DNA from 2 places in the Paenibacillus sp. FSL R5-0517 genome. Region 1 is predicted to be linked to the other one. Evidence: riboswitches for the same ligand, from Rfam matches in the RefSeq annotation. Region 1 holds a riboswitch; the other holds the start of a gene.

Region 1 (8,398 bases):
CCTTAACCATAATGAATTTTCATGCCGATGTGAACATGCAGGAAGTTCAGATTCGAATTGTGGAGATGCTCACTGGGCATCGGGACGAACATCCCTACCTGTTCCAAGTGGCATATTCGATTGGCATTGGATTCGGAATGGCAGTATTTTTTAATCACTTGTTCAAGAAAAAGTGGAATGAGGAGCCTACCCCGCTGGAAGTGGAGATGTTCCTATACCAGCAAAATGTAGATCAATATGTGGTCATCGAGGAAAGCGAACGGATGCATGAGCAGGAACGCAGGGAGATGAATGCGGATGAGCGTTCTTAATGGAGCAATCAGCATTGTATTGGGTATTGCGGGAGGAATTGCCGTAGGAAGCGGCGTAATTGCGCTTATTCTGGTGCTCGATATGATTCCCAGGTTGGCTCAACTTACGCAAACGTATGACAAGACTCACTGGTACGAAGGGGCGCTAATCGGTGGTTCACTGCTCGGAACGGTGGCGGACTTCTGGCATTGGAAAATGCATGGGGTGCTGCTGCTTAGCCCGATCGTAGGGTTGTTCTGTGGTGTGTTCATCGGTCTGCTCGCCGCAGCACTCACCGAGGTGCTTAATGTACTGCCCGTGCTAGCTAAACGATTAGGCATGAAACCTTATTTGTTTGGATTACTGCTCGCTATGATTTTGGGTAAAATGACAGGTTCCCTGTTTGATTTCTTTATATATCAACGGTAACTGGTGGCCATAGGAGGATGGAAGATGGATGAACGAACGGAGCACACAGGCCAGGAACATAGTGAAGGTATAACGGAAGAGATGCTGCACAAGTCTGCATATGAGATTCAGAAGGAAGAAGAGGAGAAAGCGTACAATAAGAAAAAACAAAATGAGATGTCCGACAGTATTGAGGAATCCGTACAGTATTGGCAGGAAAATGATGATATTTCCCCTCGGATGAGTGAAAACAAAAATACGCTCAAGCAAGTTCTCGGACTTGGGGAATCCTTTGATGTGGATATGAGAGAGATGGTGCTGGGTGGCAAACATGTGGGATTGCTTCTTTTGACGGGTTTTGCCAAGGATGAGATCCTACTGGAAGTATTAAAAAGGTTAACCTATCTCACGCCTGATCAGGTATCCGAGCACGCACTAAAATCTTATTTCGACTGTTACATTCCCCATATACAGGTGGAAAAAGTCGAGAAGATGAGTGCGGTCATTAACAAGGTTCTTACAGGTATGAGTGCATTGTTCGTTGAAGGGGATCGCTCGGTCCTAGTAATGGATACCCGGAGTTACCCGGTTCGTTCACCAGAAGAACCTTCATTGGAAAGGGTAGTCCGAGGTTCCAGAGATGGCTTTACGGAAACCCTCCTGACTAACGTAACCTTGGTGCGCCGCAGAATACGCGACCCTGGACTTAAGTTTGAGATCATGCAGGTGGGGCGGAGAACACAAACCGATGTCTGCGTGGTATACATTGACGATATTGTGGATAAAGTGCAGGTGGACTCAGTCCGTGAGAAAATTCAGCGGGTGGATATCGATGGTATTCCCGCCGCAGATAAACAGCTGGAGGAAGCGATTATCAACAAGGGATGGAATCCATTCCCGCTCGTTCGATATTCGGAGCGGCCGGATGTAACAGCATCCCATCTGCTGGAGGGCAGAGTCGTCATTTTCGTTGATACTTCTCCCAGTGTAATGATTTTGCCAACGACGTTCTTCGACCTGTGTGAACATGCAGAGGAAAATAGACAGACGGCATTGATGGGGACGTATTTACGATGGGTTCGTTTTGCAGGGATTCTCATATCGCTGTTTTTGCTGCCCCTATGGCTTCTCATGGTAATAGAACCTTCGCTCAAACCGATGGGGCTGGACTTCATTGGTCCACAGGAAAATGTGAAGTTGCCTCTGATTTTGCAGTTTCTTCTCATAGAGCTTGGTGTCGATCTATTGCGGATGGCTGCAGTTCATACGCCTACACCTCTGGCATCGGCCATGGGTTTAATCGCGGCCATTCTCGTTGGAGATATCGCCGTGAAAACGGGATACTTTGTTAATGAGGTTGTACTCTATATGGCCATTGCAGCCATTGGAATGTTTGCCACACCAAGTTACGAGTTGGGACTTGCCAACAGGTTAGTCAGACTGTTTTTACTCATAGCAGTAGCGATATTCAAAGTTCCGGGATTGGTTGTTGGCTGTACATTGCTCATATTGGCACTCACCGTTCACCGGTCGTATAATTCTTCGTATCTATGGCCTTTTATACCGTTTAATGCAAAGGCCTTGGGCAACTTTTTATTCCGGCTACCTTTACTGGAAAATAAAAAACGTCCATCATTCAACAAAACCCGTGACAACACCAAAATGTCCGATGATCCGGACGGTGAACTGCGAAAAAGTAAAAAACACAAATGATCTTCCGAAAAATCCATTCATCTCGCCGCCTAATTTGATATACTGGTGTAAAATCATTGGAATAGCAACTGTTCCAGTATACAAAAAAGTGAGGAATGCAGATTATGTATTTACATGGTACAAGTAAAATAAATGCGCAAGGGCATCTGGAGATTGGCGGAGTGGATGCAACAGATCTGAAAGAACAATTTGGAACTCCCCTGTATGTTGTGGACGAGCAATTGGTTCGCGAGCGTTGCAGAGAGTACATGGAAGCATTCCGCGCTTCCGGCTTGGGTTTCCAGGTTGCATATGCAAGTAAAGCATTCTGTGTAATGGCGATGTGTGCACTTGCAGCTGAAGAAGGACTTTCCCTGGATGTTGTATCTGATGGTGAACTGTTCACTGCACTGCAAGCAGGATTCCCGGCTGAGCGCATTCATTTCCATGGTAACAACAAAACGCTGGAAGAAATCGAAATGGCTCTTGATGCAGAGATTGGATGCTTTGTTGTTGATAACTTCAATGAATTGCATCTGTTGCAGGCTGTAGCTGCGGACAAAAATCGTAAAGTAAACATTTTGCTTCGTGTGACGCCTGGTGTTGAGGCCCATACGCATGAATATATTTCCACTGGTCAAACGGATTCCAAATTTGGATTCGATATCGGCAATGGTACAGCATTTGAAGCGATTGAACTGGCTTCCAAGCAGTCTAACCTGGTATTGCTCGGTGTGCATTCCCACATCGGTTCCCAGATCTTCGAAGTTGAAGGCTTCCAGATGGCTGTTCAACGTGTTGCTGAATTTGCAGCAAGCGTATATGAACGTCTTAACGTTGCTTTCAAAGTGGTTAACCTTGGTGGTGGATTCGGAATCCGTTATATCGACGGAGATACACCGCTTGAAGTTGCGCAATACGTGAAGGCTATTACAGACGCAGTTAAAAATCATTTTGCCCAAATTGGCTATGCCGTACCTGAGATCTGGGTTGAACCAGGCCGTAGCATCGTGGGTGAAGCGGGAACAACGCTGTATACCGTTGGAACAAGCAAAGACATTCCGGGCGTGCGTAAATACGTTGCTGTTGACGGTGGTATGACCGATAACCCTCGTCCTGCTTTGTATGAATCCAAGTACGAAGCTGTGCTTGCTAATCGTGCGAATGAGGCTGCTCAGGAAACGGTATCCGTTGCGGGTAAATGTTGTGAGAGTGGCGATATGCTGATCTGGGATCTGGACCTGCCAAAAGTGGAAAGTGGTGATCTGCTCGCTGTAGCTTGCACAGGTGCGTATAACTACTCCATGGCGAGCAACTACAACCGGATTCGTCGCCCAGCTGTTGTGTTTGTCAAAGACGGTCAAGGAGATGTCGTGGTACGCCGTGAGACGTATCAGGATATCATCCAGAATGACCTGGTACCAGCGCGTATTGGCAAACAGCCAGTAACTCGCTAATTCGTCAAAGATAATGCGTTTCTGCATTATTCAGGATATAGAGATTCTATAGTTGAAGCAGATGAAAAGGGAACTTCCTTTTTCGTCTGCTTTTTACGTATTCGGACTAAATTGTGAAAAAAGTTGCCGTTTTTTTTGCGATCCAGTCATTTTCGGTGTACACTAAGAAAAGTGCTGTAATGCTTGACCCAGGGTCATGCGTTTTGGCACCATTAACGATGGTCAATACGAAAGGAGTCATTTACATATGGCGAAACAAGCGAAAATTAAATTGGCAAACGGCGGAGAAGTTCTGATCGATCTGTTCGATCAAGAAGCTCCCAACACAGTAGCAAACTTTGAGAAACTGGCTAACTCCGGTTTCTACAATGGTCTTACATTCCACCGCGTTATCCCGGGCTTCGTAGCTCAAGGCGGATGCCCTAACGGTACTGGTGCAGGTGGCCCAGGTTACACAATCAACTGTGAAATCAACCCGAACAAACATGAGCGTGGAACACTGGCTATGGCACATGCTGGCCGTAACACAGGTGGAAGCCAGTTCTACATCTGCTACCAACCACAACCACATTTGGATGGACAACATACTGTATTTGGTAAAGTAACCAAAGGTATGGAGTTCGTGGACGCTTTGGAAGGTAAAGACAAAATGGAGACTGTTGAAGTTGTAGAAGCTTAATAAGCTTTGTAACGTTGACTTACTTGATTTAAACTCGGAGTGCTTCTTTTTATAGAAGCACTTTTTTTATTTTCATCATGAAATAGTGCAAAATGAGCATAATGGATCTGGCGAAAGTTCTGGCATGGGGTTATTCTGTCGTTAGACGAAGCGACAAGGGAGGATGAAGAACCTTTGAATACAGTGGATCAATTACGTTTGTTAAAACAAGTCTATAGCGGACCCACACGATGGGACGAAAAACTACAGGCATCCCGACATGATGTTTCTCAGAGTATATCCACACCGGATTTAGAAGCGCTTGAGACAGCGGGGCATGAACCGAACCGGTTTGTACGTCCGGGGCATGATGAAACGATCACTGAGCTGAAACAACTTGCAAATCAATGGACGATAAATGAAGCAGCACAGGCCTTTGTTGCATCGATGTGGTCAGCACCCATGATCTGGCGCTCGCTGATTACGGGCAAGCTTATTGCAAGCGGTATGCCAAGCCATGAACACACGCCACATCCATCTTCGAGTACTTGTCAGATCTGCGGATTAAGCGTAGATCAAGCAACCGACTCGACGTTGCAATGGTATTGGCGCATGACCAATGGAACACCTTTGGATGGTGATCCCTTTGGACATGTACTGGCACTTCGAGAGCTAGCTTCCGCGCAGGAGCTTCCAATACCTAATGATTACGACCACTGGACACTCCGTGCGGTGTTAACGGTGCTGCGCCAATTACCTCCAAAAACACGCTACAGCAAAGCAGCAATAGCACTCAAGAAGGAACGTCTTTTGCCTACACAAAAGGAATATGCCTATCGGGACTTGCTTGAGACATTAGCTCTGATTGGCATACTGGATACGCCGGAACATCCCGGAATGATCACAGAATACACGACTTACATACAGCGTGACGCGCGCCCCAATGTGCGGGTTGAGGTACAGGCGCCTCTGGCGTGGTGGGACTCATCTGTCGGAATTAATGAGAACAACCTGAACAAGATATTCCATGATTTTGATCTGAGTAATATATCTCTTGCGGATAAGCCTGAAGAGAGTCCATCTGTAAAGGAAACGATCCTGGGAGCATTGGAGAAGATGAGAAGTGTTCGAGGGAAAGTGCCAAAGAAATCTCCTGATGCAGGCACAGGGGAGGCAGAAGCTGGAGATGTGTATGCTGTTCGGGTCAGGGAAGGTGTATGGGTGACGGTATACTGTCATGAAGTCAGAGACAAACGCGTTATCGTTGAATATCTCGATGGTGTCTTTCCTGACATGCCGGGAAAAACCGATTTGCAGAGAACGTTTCGACCGAGGACGACTGGACGCTGGCAATGCTCGGCTATCGCGATCGATTCCACAAGTTGGGTCAGAAGAGTTGCGAGAGGTATTCCGCTTCCCAGTTCGCCGCTGCCAGAACCTGACCGCTTGCCCTTTCACAATGCCAAAGATTTGAAGCATATGGTGCGTTGGTGTTTTCCTGATATGTAGAATGCTGTGATGGAACTGAGAAGGATGTAAACTAAAATCTAAAATCTAAAAACTAAAAAATCGTGTCTCTTAGTGAGATGCGGTTTTTTTTGCTGTATCTTAGCTTATTAAAAGTTAGTATGTGACAAAAAGGAACAAAAAACAATTGATTTTTTGGCATTAAAGTGCTAACATCCAATTAATAACGAAAGCAATCCTTCAGGGCAGGGTGCAATTCCCTACCGGCGGTGATGCAGAGAGTGTAAGGACACATGTCCAGCACTTGATGCAAAGTCCGTGACCTGTCTGCCTGTGGCAGATGGCTGATCTGGTGTAATTCCAGAACCGACAGTATAGTCTGGATGGGAGAAGGAGAGGTGCAGACCTAACAGGTTTGCATTCAGCAGGAGTTTGGCTGTACAGTCACGATGTGTTTGTCTTGCACTGTGCAGGGAAGATCCGGTTAGGCCGGACAGTTCCATACATATGCCACACGATAAAGCTCTTTACCTGTAATTGATGTTCATTAAGGTATGTGTCTATTTTCACTTGCCCGAAATGAAGTTTTGGGCAAAGTGTTGGCGTGCTGTATCCATTTCACTCCTGTTGTTGACATTTGTCTCTCATCATCCCCATCGAACGGTTGTTCGACGGGGATTTTTTAATAAACAAGACTTTAAACCGCGGGGTGAACGGATTTGGAAATGATCAATGATGAATTTTATATGGCACTGGCACTAGATATGGCGGAACGAGCACAGGGACAGACGGGAATTAATCCGGTTGTTGGATGTGTGGTTGTGAAAGAGGGGCGTATTGTAGGCCTTGGGAGCCATCTGAAACGTGGAACCGGTCATGCGGAGGTACATGCACTGAACATGGCGGGCAGCGATGCAGAAGGCAGTACGGTATACGTTACACTTGAGCCCTGCAGTCATTATGGCAAGACGCCACCTTGCAGTGAACGCCTGATTCATGAAAAGGTAAAACGTGTTGTGGTATGTTGTGAAGATCCAAATCCGCAAGTATCCGGCAGAGGCATAAGCATGCTTCGTCAACAAGGCATTGAAGTTGAAGTTGGCGTACTGCGTGAGCGTGGAAGACGCATGAATGAAAAATTCATTAAATTTATTACAACAGGCCTTCCTTTCGTGACACTGAAAACGGCTACGACTTTGGATGGGAAAATTGCCACTCGCAGCGGAGACAGTAAGTGGATCTCCAACGAGTCCGCTCGTGAGATTGTGCATGCCCTTCGTCATCGTCACCAAGGCATTATGGTTGGTGTCGACACGGTGATCGCAGATAATCCGGAGCTTACAACCCGCTTGCAAGTGGAAGGCATCAGCCCGGTACGAATCGTGGTGGATTCCAAGTTGCGTCTTCCAGTAGGTTCCAAAATGGTTAAGGATGGTCTTGCTCCGACATGGGTATTGACAACAGACGAAGCCAGTCCTGAAGCTGCTGAACGTTTGGAAGCCTACGGTGTTGAAATTATCCGCTGTGGTCCTGGACCACGTGTGGATCTGTTAAACGGACTTAGCAAGTTGGGTGAGCGTGAGATTGGTTCGATTTTGCTTGAAGGCGGAGGCACTCTGAATGGAGCGATGCTGGAGGCACGTTTGGTCGATCGACTGCTCATGTTTATCGCTCCTAAGATTGTAGGCGGTTATGATACACCTGGCAGTTTCCGCTTCGAGGGTGTGGAACGTATGAATCAGGCAATTCAATTGAATCAGTTGGAGATCGAACAAGTTGGAGATAATATCAGCATTGGCGGTATTCCGGTGTGGCCTGAATAAATAAATTAAACAAGGGAGGCGGCAGCATGTTTACCGGTTTGGTGGAAGAAGTTGGTCAGATCCGGCGTATTGGTCGGAAAGGCGAAGCGATGGTCCTGAATATCGGAGCTTCCGCCATCATGGACGATCTGAAGATAGGTGATAGTGTAGCAGTGAACGGAGTATGTTTAACTGCGACAACGTTGGAAGGTGGCGGCTTTACCGCCGATGTCATGCCTGAAACGTATCGCCATACCAATCTCAGTCAGCTGCAATCCGGCAGTAAAGTTAATCTGGAGCGGGCCATGCAATCCGGTGGCCGTTTTGGCGGACATATCGTTCAGGGCCATGTCGATGGTACTGGAGTGATTGGCAGTATAACACGTGATCAGAATGCGATTGTGTTTGAGATCAAGCCGGATGATCACCAGTTGTTCAAATACCTGATCCCCAAAGGATCGGTTACACTGGATGGCATTAGCTTGACCGTTGTCCATACATCGGATACCGCATTCACGGTTTCCATTATCCCGCATACCATTGGTGAAACTGTACTAAATGTGAAAAAGACAGGGGATACCATTAATATCGAATGCGATATTTTGGGCAAATATGTGGATCAT
Region 2 (8,398 bases), 540 kb from region 1:
TCCTTCACCCCTCGGGTTAGCAGGAAGGTAATAATTAACGTAATGACCGCAGCCGTGATATCAAAATAAGTTCCCTTCTCCGGGCTGAACGCACTCGTCAGTGCATGTGGTAACTCCAATCCAAATCCGGACAATAACGTTTGGAAATATCCCGACCATCCGCTGGCTACCGCCGCACTCGCGAATCCATACTCCAATATCAGATCCCATCCCAGAATCCAGGCAATCACTTCACCAAAAGCCGTATAACTATACGTGTACGCACTACCCGATGCCGGTATGCTTGAGGCAAACTCCGAGTAACACAATGCAGCGAAGGCACATATGATACCTGCCAGCAAGAATGACAGTACAAGACCCGGGCCAGCATACGTTGCGGCAGCTACACCGGTCAGCACAAAAATCCCGGTACCAATAATTGCACCTACCCCAAGTGTGGTTAAGTCCAAAGGGCCGAGCGCCCGTTTTAATGCACTGCTGTTATCTCCCTCCGAAGCAATTGGTTTTTTACGAAATAATGAAGATCGATGTTCGTTCTCACGCATAGTCATGTTCCTCTCGTCATGAATCTTGAATGTGCTATGGATGCAGCAGAGATTAAATGGTTTCCCATCTGTTCTATGAAAAAGTCATTTGTTCTATCTTATCGATCACCTATAAAAACCTATCGAATTCTACACGTTATCGCGTTGCTTGGTTAAATTTATTTTTAAGGATCTCTTATTTTGTTCTTTTTTCGCGAAAATTATCATGAACTGTTGCACGGGATTGAATATGAAAATCGATTTAAAACAAAACTGCGTATAATTTATATTATGCGCAGTTTTTATGAGCCTTATTTTCTAAGTAAATAATCTATAACCCTCTGTTATATGAAGCCAAGAGAATGAGAGCTTTTTTCGTCTTTTTCCGCTGTCCCTTCCTCCGTTATCCTGTCTAATTCGACGATATGCAAGCATGTAAAAGAGCCACATCGCATGATATGGCTCTTCCTTTCCTCTTTATACAGCTAGAGGTGTATATGAAAATACGAAGTAACTATTTCTTGGCTTTTATGAAAAAGCGAATCAGGAAAAAGCAATTCTCTCCGCGTCTGACATCCGGTACTGGGATAACAAATATTCTTGGCTCTGCATCGCGGTATGACGAATGGCGTCCAAATCAACATGGAGCAGCTTACCCTCTCGCTTCACGAGTTTACCTGCTACAAAGACCGTATCCACATTGGAAGGATTGGCGAACTGAACGACAGCGCCGATTGGATCATGGACGGGGAACAGATTCAGATCCGTAGTACGAATCATGATCAGATCTGCTTCCTTTCCTGGGGTCAACGTACCGACCTTCTGCTCCAATCCCAATGCTTGTGCACCAGCCGAAGTTGCAAATCGCAGTACTTGGCTGGACTGCAAGTTCAATTCACCTGGCATCTCACCCTGCTGCAGAAGTTGTTCGTTGGCTCTGGATCGTTCTGCCTGAAGTGCAAACTTCATCTGCGAGAACATATCTCCGCCTGTGGACGTGACAACATCTACACCAAGTGTAGGGGTTCCCCCATGTTCAAGAAAATAGCCGGTGGCCGGGTATCCATGACCCATCATCATTTCAACCTCAGGTGTGACCGACAGGGAAGCACCGCTATCCGCCAACATTTTATATTCATCCATCCCCATGGTGTTACCATGAACAATATTTACTCGAGGACTTAACAACCCCGCTTCATACATGTGACTAACCGAGCGATCTACCGATCCCCAGCTGCCAAATCCGGCGTGCATGGAACAGATGGCATCCAGTTCTTGGGCCAGCTCGATCTCTTTTACCGTTGTATCCCAATGACTGAACTCCGGACCACGAATAGCAAGCCCATAAGTAAGCAATTGATCCCGTGATGAAAAATAACGTTCTTTGACTCTTCGCACATCGTTTGAATATGTCAGTTGACTATCCCGGTTCCAGTAGTTCGTCTCACCAGGAACTCCGTGAGCAAATACTGCCCGAATCCCCGCATCCTGAAGACCACGAATCAGTTCATCCGTATGGTCTGAGGAATACGGCATGCTCCAATCCAACACTGTCGTAACACCTGCATTAAGCGCTTCCAAGGAACCGAGCAGGTTAGCAATATAACTATCCTGTGGGCGGAGCTTGCTTCCCATCGCACCATAATAGAGATTCTGCAAATAAACAGGCAATGACCAATTGGTTCCCGCTGTTTTGACCAGTGATTCCCACATATGCCGATGTGTATCCACCAGCCCAGGCATAATAATCATGGATGAAGCATCGATGACCTCCACATCCGGAATATCTAGGTCGGGTTGAATCGCCATGATTAATGAATCCTGAATTAGAACGTCCGCCCTTTTATACTGTCCAATCCGTGCATCCATCGACAACACGCAGCCATTTTTCAACAGATAACTAGTCTTCACAAGACACATCTCCCATCTATTTTGGTTTGAAAGACGATTACATCCTGCATACGAACCCGTAATGCTTCTGACTATTATTTCGCTAGTATATATACATTATATAGCTGTTGTTAATATTTTTCAATTTTGGGTTTTGCGTTTGGCTCGAAATCTTCTGACCTTCATCAGGTTGCCGCACATCTTATCATCACAGTACTTCTGAGTTCTGCTTCGGGTATCATCATAGAACATCCAGCGGCAATCCGAATTATCACAGATCCGAATTCTGCCCCCTTCTCCCTCCACCAACGTTGTTGCAAAGTCAGCAGCTACCTCAGCCATAACCTGTTGCCAATGAGCTTCTACAGCTATTAGTTGGAGTTTCAGTCCCTGATCAATTGTAGTCAATGTTCTTTTTACATACCCTGCTTCCATAACATCATTCAGCCATTGTTGTTCTTCATCCGTTAATGATGCTCCAGAAGACAAGCGGGCTCCAAGAGCCATCAATTCATTCCTGAAGTCTCTCATCAATAACTCATCTTCTGGAGAAGCAGGAACAGAAGCCTGAAGTTGCCATCGATCCAGAAATTCTTGCTGCCAGTTCGCCTTCCCGAGCCTGTCCTCCGATCGATCTCCCCCACGCCAATCGTGATAATCGCTGTTTACAAAATCAGTCCAAAGTCTGTCCATTGTCTACCTCCGTTTAGTGTAACCATCTTAATTCAATAAAGGTGGTTACACTCTGTCTTTGATGTGTTATATTAAGTGTAACCTCATTAATCAGTTTTAGCTAGTTACGTCATACATCACAATAATACTCAAGGAGGAACGGCAATGACGAAAACAACAGCATTAGATGTGTTACTGATTCAAAAGGATGATACATGGGATCAATGCAATTGGATTGTACCTTTGTCGAAGTCTTTGGAAGGTCTTACAGCAGAGCAAGCAGCCTGGATTCCACCCTCAGGAGGATTAAGCATCTGGCAGTTGGTTAACCATATGTATTATTACAATCATCGCTTATTATGTCGCATGCAAGGTAAAGAACCTACCCTTCCTGCTGTAGACTCCAATGAATACACGTTTGGCAATCCTGGAGATGCAACGGACACAGCCGGATGGAATACACTGATGAAGAGTACAACTCGATTAGCCCAACAATTGCGAGATCAATTGGCTGCACTTGAAGAGTCAGACCTTGAAGCTGCGTATATGGACTCCGAAGAGAAATGGGTACACGAACTTGCCCGCTGGATACTTCATGATGCCTATCACGCAGGACAGATTGTGCTGCTTCGCAGACAGCAAGGAAGCTGGAAAATCGTTTTCTAAAAAAAATGCTTGAACTGCTAGCGCTTACAGGAATAAGATGAACTTATTAATGTTACAGCTTGTTCAACACACTATATAATTGAATAGGATCTTCGGGGTAGGGTGCAATTCCCAACCGGCGGTGATGTTCTTCGGAACCAGCCCGCGACTCGCTATTTGTTCTTAACAAAGGACATTTAGCGACTGACTTGGTGTGAATCCAAGGCCGACGGTACAGTCCGGATGAGAGAAGATCAACACATTGACATGCCGTTCACGGGAAGGCCTCTTTCCTGACGCATGTCCTTGGATGAGCCCCCGTTTATTTGGTATATACCAAAACGAGGGCTTTTGTCGATTTTGCCAACTGAAGATTCCGTGTTCTGACGAAGGAGTCCTGAATATGGAAAAGACATCAGCAGCATCACCTGTTTACCGCAAGGAACGAAGTAATACCGGATTCTGGCTTGTAGTTCTCGGCGCCGCTTTATGGGGTGTCGACCCACTCTTCCGCATTATTTTGCTAAATACGATGACATCCACGCAGATTGTACTGGTGGAACATATCATCGTCAGTTTGATTGCCATTCCTGTGCTGTGGAAATTTCGGGCTGATCTGAAAAACCTGCGTGCTCGCTACTGGATTGCCGTGATCTTTATCTCATGGGGAGGTTCAGCTCTCGCAACGGTGTTGTTCACCATGGCACTTACGCATAATGATCCAAACACGGTTCTTTTATTGCAAAAAATGCAACCACTCTTCGCTATCGTGCTGGCTAAGCTGTTATTGAAAGAGACGTTACCACGTCGCTTCGGTGGATTGTTCTTCATCGCATTAGCAGGAACGTATCTGCTCACATTCGGCTTCACATTGCCATTAGGTAACTGGGACAACTGGATTCATGCTGGAAGCTTGTTATCCCTTGGGGCTGCTGCCTTATGGGGAGGTTCAACCGTTATGGGACGATTGATGCTGGGACAGGCGCGTTACGAAACCGTCACCTCCCTTCGCTTTGTCGTTGCCCTCCCACTCCTGATTTTTATGACGTGGAACGAAGGTGCGGCATGGACGTTTCCATCCGGAACGGGTGAACAGACTGCTGTTATCCTCAATATTCTTGGTCAGGCATTGTTACCAGGTTTGCTAAGTCTTCTGCTGTATTACAAAGGTCTGTCCTCAACCAAAGCTTCTGTTGCAACACTCGCAGAGCTTAGCTTCCCGATGGCAGGTGTGTTGGTGAACTGGATTGCTTTCCGTACACTGATTACATGGGAGCAGTTGCTTGGTTTCATCTTGATCTGGGTTGCCCTCTTTGCCATTTCCAAACAGCAAGAAAGATCATCCACTGTTGCCGATGCCGCACCAAAGCTGCGGACAGAGTAAGGTAAATCCGAGGATCACATCTAAAGCAATAATTATCAAATATTAAAAGAAAGCCATTGTACATCGGATTAGATGAGCAATGGCTTTTTCATTTCCACTCCATTGATATGACTAGATCATTTTTTCAATTAGTAAGACGAGCTACTAACCCCCTGTTTTATTTCGATATCGCAACTGATATCGAAACTCCTCCCCTCTTTTCCCTTCAACCACATATTGAATATGCAAATCATTGCACTACGTCTCTTCTATGTTTTGTCTTTTGTCTAATCCGGTGGTACGATGACATATGGAATAAACAGATGAATTATATTCAGAGAGGAACGATCATCATGTCTTCATTCTCATATACCTCCTACGACGCCTTAGGTTTGGCTGAACTGATCCGATCCCGGGAAGTATCCCCGGTTGAATTGCTGGAAGCGGCGTTTGCACGCCTTGAAGAAGTGAATCCGCAACTCAATGCGGTTATTCGTACATATGAAAATCGCGCACGAGAGGAAGCCAGTTTGGTTCGCCCTGGAGAACAACCTTTTGCCGGTGTGCCCCTGCTCCTGAAAGATATCTCGCAATCCTTGGAAGGTGAATTTCTGACTTCAGGCTCCCGTCTGTTCAGCGAGCATCGGGCATTACGCAATTCCAATTTTGTCACTCGACTCCGAGATGCGGGTTTTATCGTCATAGGACATACGAATACGCCCGAGTTTGGCTTGAAAAATATTACAGAGCCCCGCCTCCATGGTCCAAGTCGCAATCCCTGGAATATCAACCACTCGCCAGGTGGATCAAGCGGTGGTTCCGCCGCGGCTGTAGCTTCGGGTATTGTTCCCCTGGCTGGAGCCAGTGACGGAGGCGGTTCGATTCGTATCCCGGCTTCCTTTAGCGGATTGTTTGGATTGAAGCCAACCCGCGGGCGCACACCTGTAGGACCGGGAGTTGGTCGTCAATGGCAAGGCGCATCGATTGATTTTGCCCTCTCTCGCTCGGTTCGGGACAGTGCTGCATTGCTGGATACTTTACAAGTCATACAGCCTGAAGCTGCGTTTCATGCGCCACTCTTTCCAGGCAGTTACTTGGCAGATATGAGCTATCCACATCAACGCAAACTGAAAATTGCATACACAACCGATTCGCCCGTAGGTACACCCGTCAGTCCAGAAGCCAAGGAGTCTGTATTCAAGCTCGTTCGCTGGTTGGAAGAACAAGGTCATCATGTTGAAGAAAAGCTGAGTCCAGTCAACGGCGTCAGATTAATGGAGAACTATTACATGATGAACAGTGGAGAGATGGCCGCGATGATCTCTTCCATGGAACGCTCCATGGGCCGTGCTCTGACCTCCGATGATATGGAGATTGAATCCTGGGTTCTGGCTGAAGCTGGCAAAAAGGTGTCGGCAGCAGAATTTGTACATAGTTTAGCTGAATGGGATGTAGCCGCAGCTCAGATGTCTATCTTGTTTGAGCGTTATGACTTCTACGTCACACCTGTTAATGCTTTTTCTGCGCCTAAGATTGGAGAATTAACACCTCACGACGAACAGATCCATAATCTGATGCGAATTAGTGAATTGGACAAGACCCAGCAGCAACAACTCATCTATGAAATGTTTGAGCCCAGTCTTACGTATACACCTTTCACCCAGCTTGCGAATCTGACCGGCCAACCTGCGATAAGTGTACCTCTGCATCTCACACCTGAAGGTTTGCCAATGGGTGTTCAAGTGATGGCAACCAAGGGACGTGAAGATTGGTTATTACATCTGGCTGCACAGCTTGAACAATCAGACCTCTGGATCGGGATGAAAGGTAATCCACTTTTTCCAGCATGAAAACTTCATCTGCTCCGCATACTGAAAACAAAAAGTAGCGGAGGAATGTGACGGATGAATACGAATCAGCGCCATAAACAGTCTTATCGTATCCCTGCCAAAACGGGATATGCTCTGAAAGTAAGCAAAGGTTCCTTACTACGCATAACGGATCTTGAGGGACAACAAGTTATTGATTTTGTGGCGTACGATGCTACAGATGCCAACCATCGCTTGGACCCCGGTGTGACCATGGACGTATTGCGTACTTACCGAATTAAACCGGGACAATATTTGTATTCCAATCAATATCAACCAATACTCAAGATTGTCCGTGACACCGTTGGGGTACATGATTTCTTCAACTCCGCTTGTCGTCCAGAGATGTATGAGGTGTTATACGATAAAAAGGATCACGCCAGTTGTTACCACAATCTGAACACGGCACTGGAACCCTTTGGGATCTTACCACCGGATCAACACTATCCCTTTAATTTGTTTATGAAGTCCGTTGTAGACAGTGAAGGCAAGATTGATGTTGTAGCTCCCGATTCTCGTGCGGGGGATTATATCGAGATGGAGGCATTAATGGATCTCACGATTGGGCTCTCCGCTTGTCCTTGTGAAGAAAGCTCTTGCAACGGCTACAACTGCACCCCAATCCAATTGGATGTGGAACTTTAACAGAATAAACAATGCCTTGATACAATACGATAAAAAGCAGCTTGTTCTAATTCACTCCTTGCGGGAATACGATGACTTGTACCCATGTTCTGTGACGACTGGTACAATTCATCGAACCCGTTAAGGAGTGAACGTGTTTATGTCTGTACTGTTCAGTTATATTATTCTGGGAATATCATTGTCCGCTCCAATCGGTCCGATTAACGCCGCCCAACTCGACCGTGGAGCCCGACATGGATTCATGCATGCATGGATTTTGGGGCTCGGTGCCATGTTTGCGGATCTGGTGTATATGCTGCTGATTTACTTTGGGGTTGCCCATTTTCTGGACACGCCGTTCATGCGCTCTTTTCTCTGGTCATTTGGTAGTTTTATTCTAATTTACACGGGAGTGGAAACGCTCTCGAAGCTGAAACAGGGGATTCAAGGTACAACTACTGCAGAGGCCACTGTTCAGAAATCTTTTATATCCGGCTTTTTGATGGCCCTGTCCAATCCACTGAATATTTTGTTTTGGCTCGGGATCTACGGCTCCATTCTTGCGACGACTGTGAAGCATACCGACACGGCCCATTTGCTGCTCTACAGTTCAGGCATATTCATCGGTATCCTGGTGTGGGATGTCATTATGGCTGGCATGGCCAGCCGATTCCACAAACATAGTAATGAGAATGTATTGCGCTGGATCTCCATCATTTCGGGAATCTGCCTGATCGGATTTGGTTTATATTTCGGGTACGAAGCTGTGCGTTCCATTTTTTTCTGACAATAAAATCAGGCTGGACAGTCAC

The links. Region 1 has a riboswitch for FMN ahead of ribD (bifunctional diaminohydroxyphosphoribosylaminopyrimidine deaminase/5-amino-6-(5-phosphoribosylamino)uracil reductase RibD). Riboswitches for the same ligand answer to the same signal wherever they lie in the genome.
Region 2: it holds a riboswitch for FMN, as region 1 does, so the genes downstream of both, MKX40_RS17290 (DMT family transporter) here and ribD (bifunctional diaminohydroxyphosphoribosylaminopyrimidine deaminase/5-amino-6-(5-phosphoribosylamino)uracil reductase RibD) in region 1, are expected to answer to the same signal.

What each region holds. Positions count from the first base shown of each region.
Region 1 is NZ_CP150235.1:4,478,049-4,486,446, reverse strand. Features, by position in the region: gene MKX40_RS19905 (stage V sporulation protein AA) at 1-311, shown strand, start outside; gene MKX40_RS19900 (stage V sporulation protein AB) at 292-720, shown strand; gene MKX40_RS19895 (spore germination protein) at 745-2,412, shown strand; gene lysA (diaminopimelate decarboxylase) at 2,517-3,848, shown strand; gene MKX40_RS19885 (peptidylprolyl isomerase) at 4,096-4,527, shown strand; gene MKX40_RS19880 (hypothetical protein) at 4,711-6,015, shown strand; FMN riboswitch at 6,206-6,372, shown strand; gene ribD (bifunctional diaminohydroxyphosphoribosylaminopyrimidine deaminase/5-amino-6-(5-phosphoribosylamino)uracil reductase RibD) at 6,693-7,796, shown strand; gene ribE (riboflavin synthase) at 7,823-8,398, shown strand, end outside.
Region 2 is NZ_CP150235.1:3,934,101-3,942,498, forward strand. Features, by position in the region: gene MKX40_RS17270 (amino acid permease) at 1-545, opposite strand, end outside; gene MKX40_RS17275 (amidohydrolase family protein) at 1,068-2,444, opposite strand; gene MKX40_RS17280 (CGNR zinc finger domain-containing protein) at 2,556-3,107, opposite strand; gene MKX40_RS17285 (DinB family protein) at 3,252-3,752, shown strand; FMN riboswitch at 3,837-3,990, shown strand; gene MKX40_RS17290 (DMT family transporter) at 4,135-5,115, shown strand; gene MKX40_RS17295 (amidase) at 5,448-6,944, shown strand; gene MKX40_RS17300 (urea carboxylase-associated family protein) at 6,999-7,607, shown strand; gene MKX40_RS17305 (LysE family transporter) at 7,747-8,373, shown strand.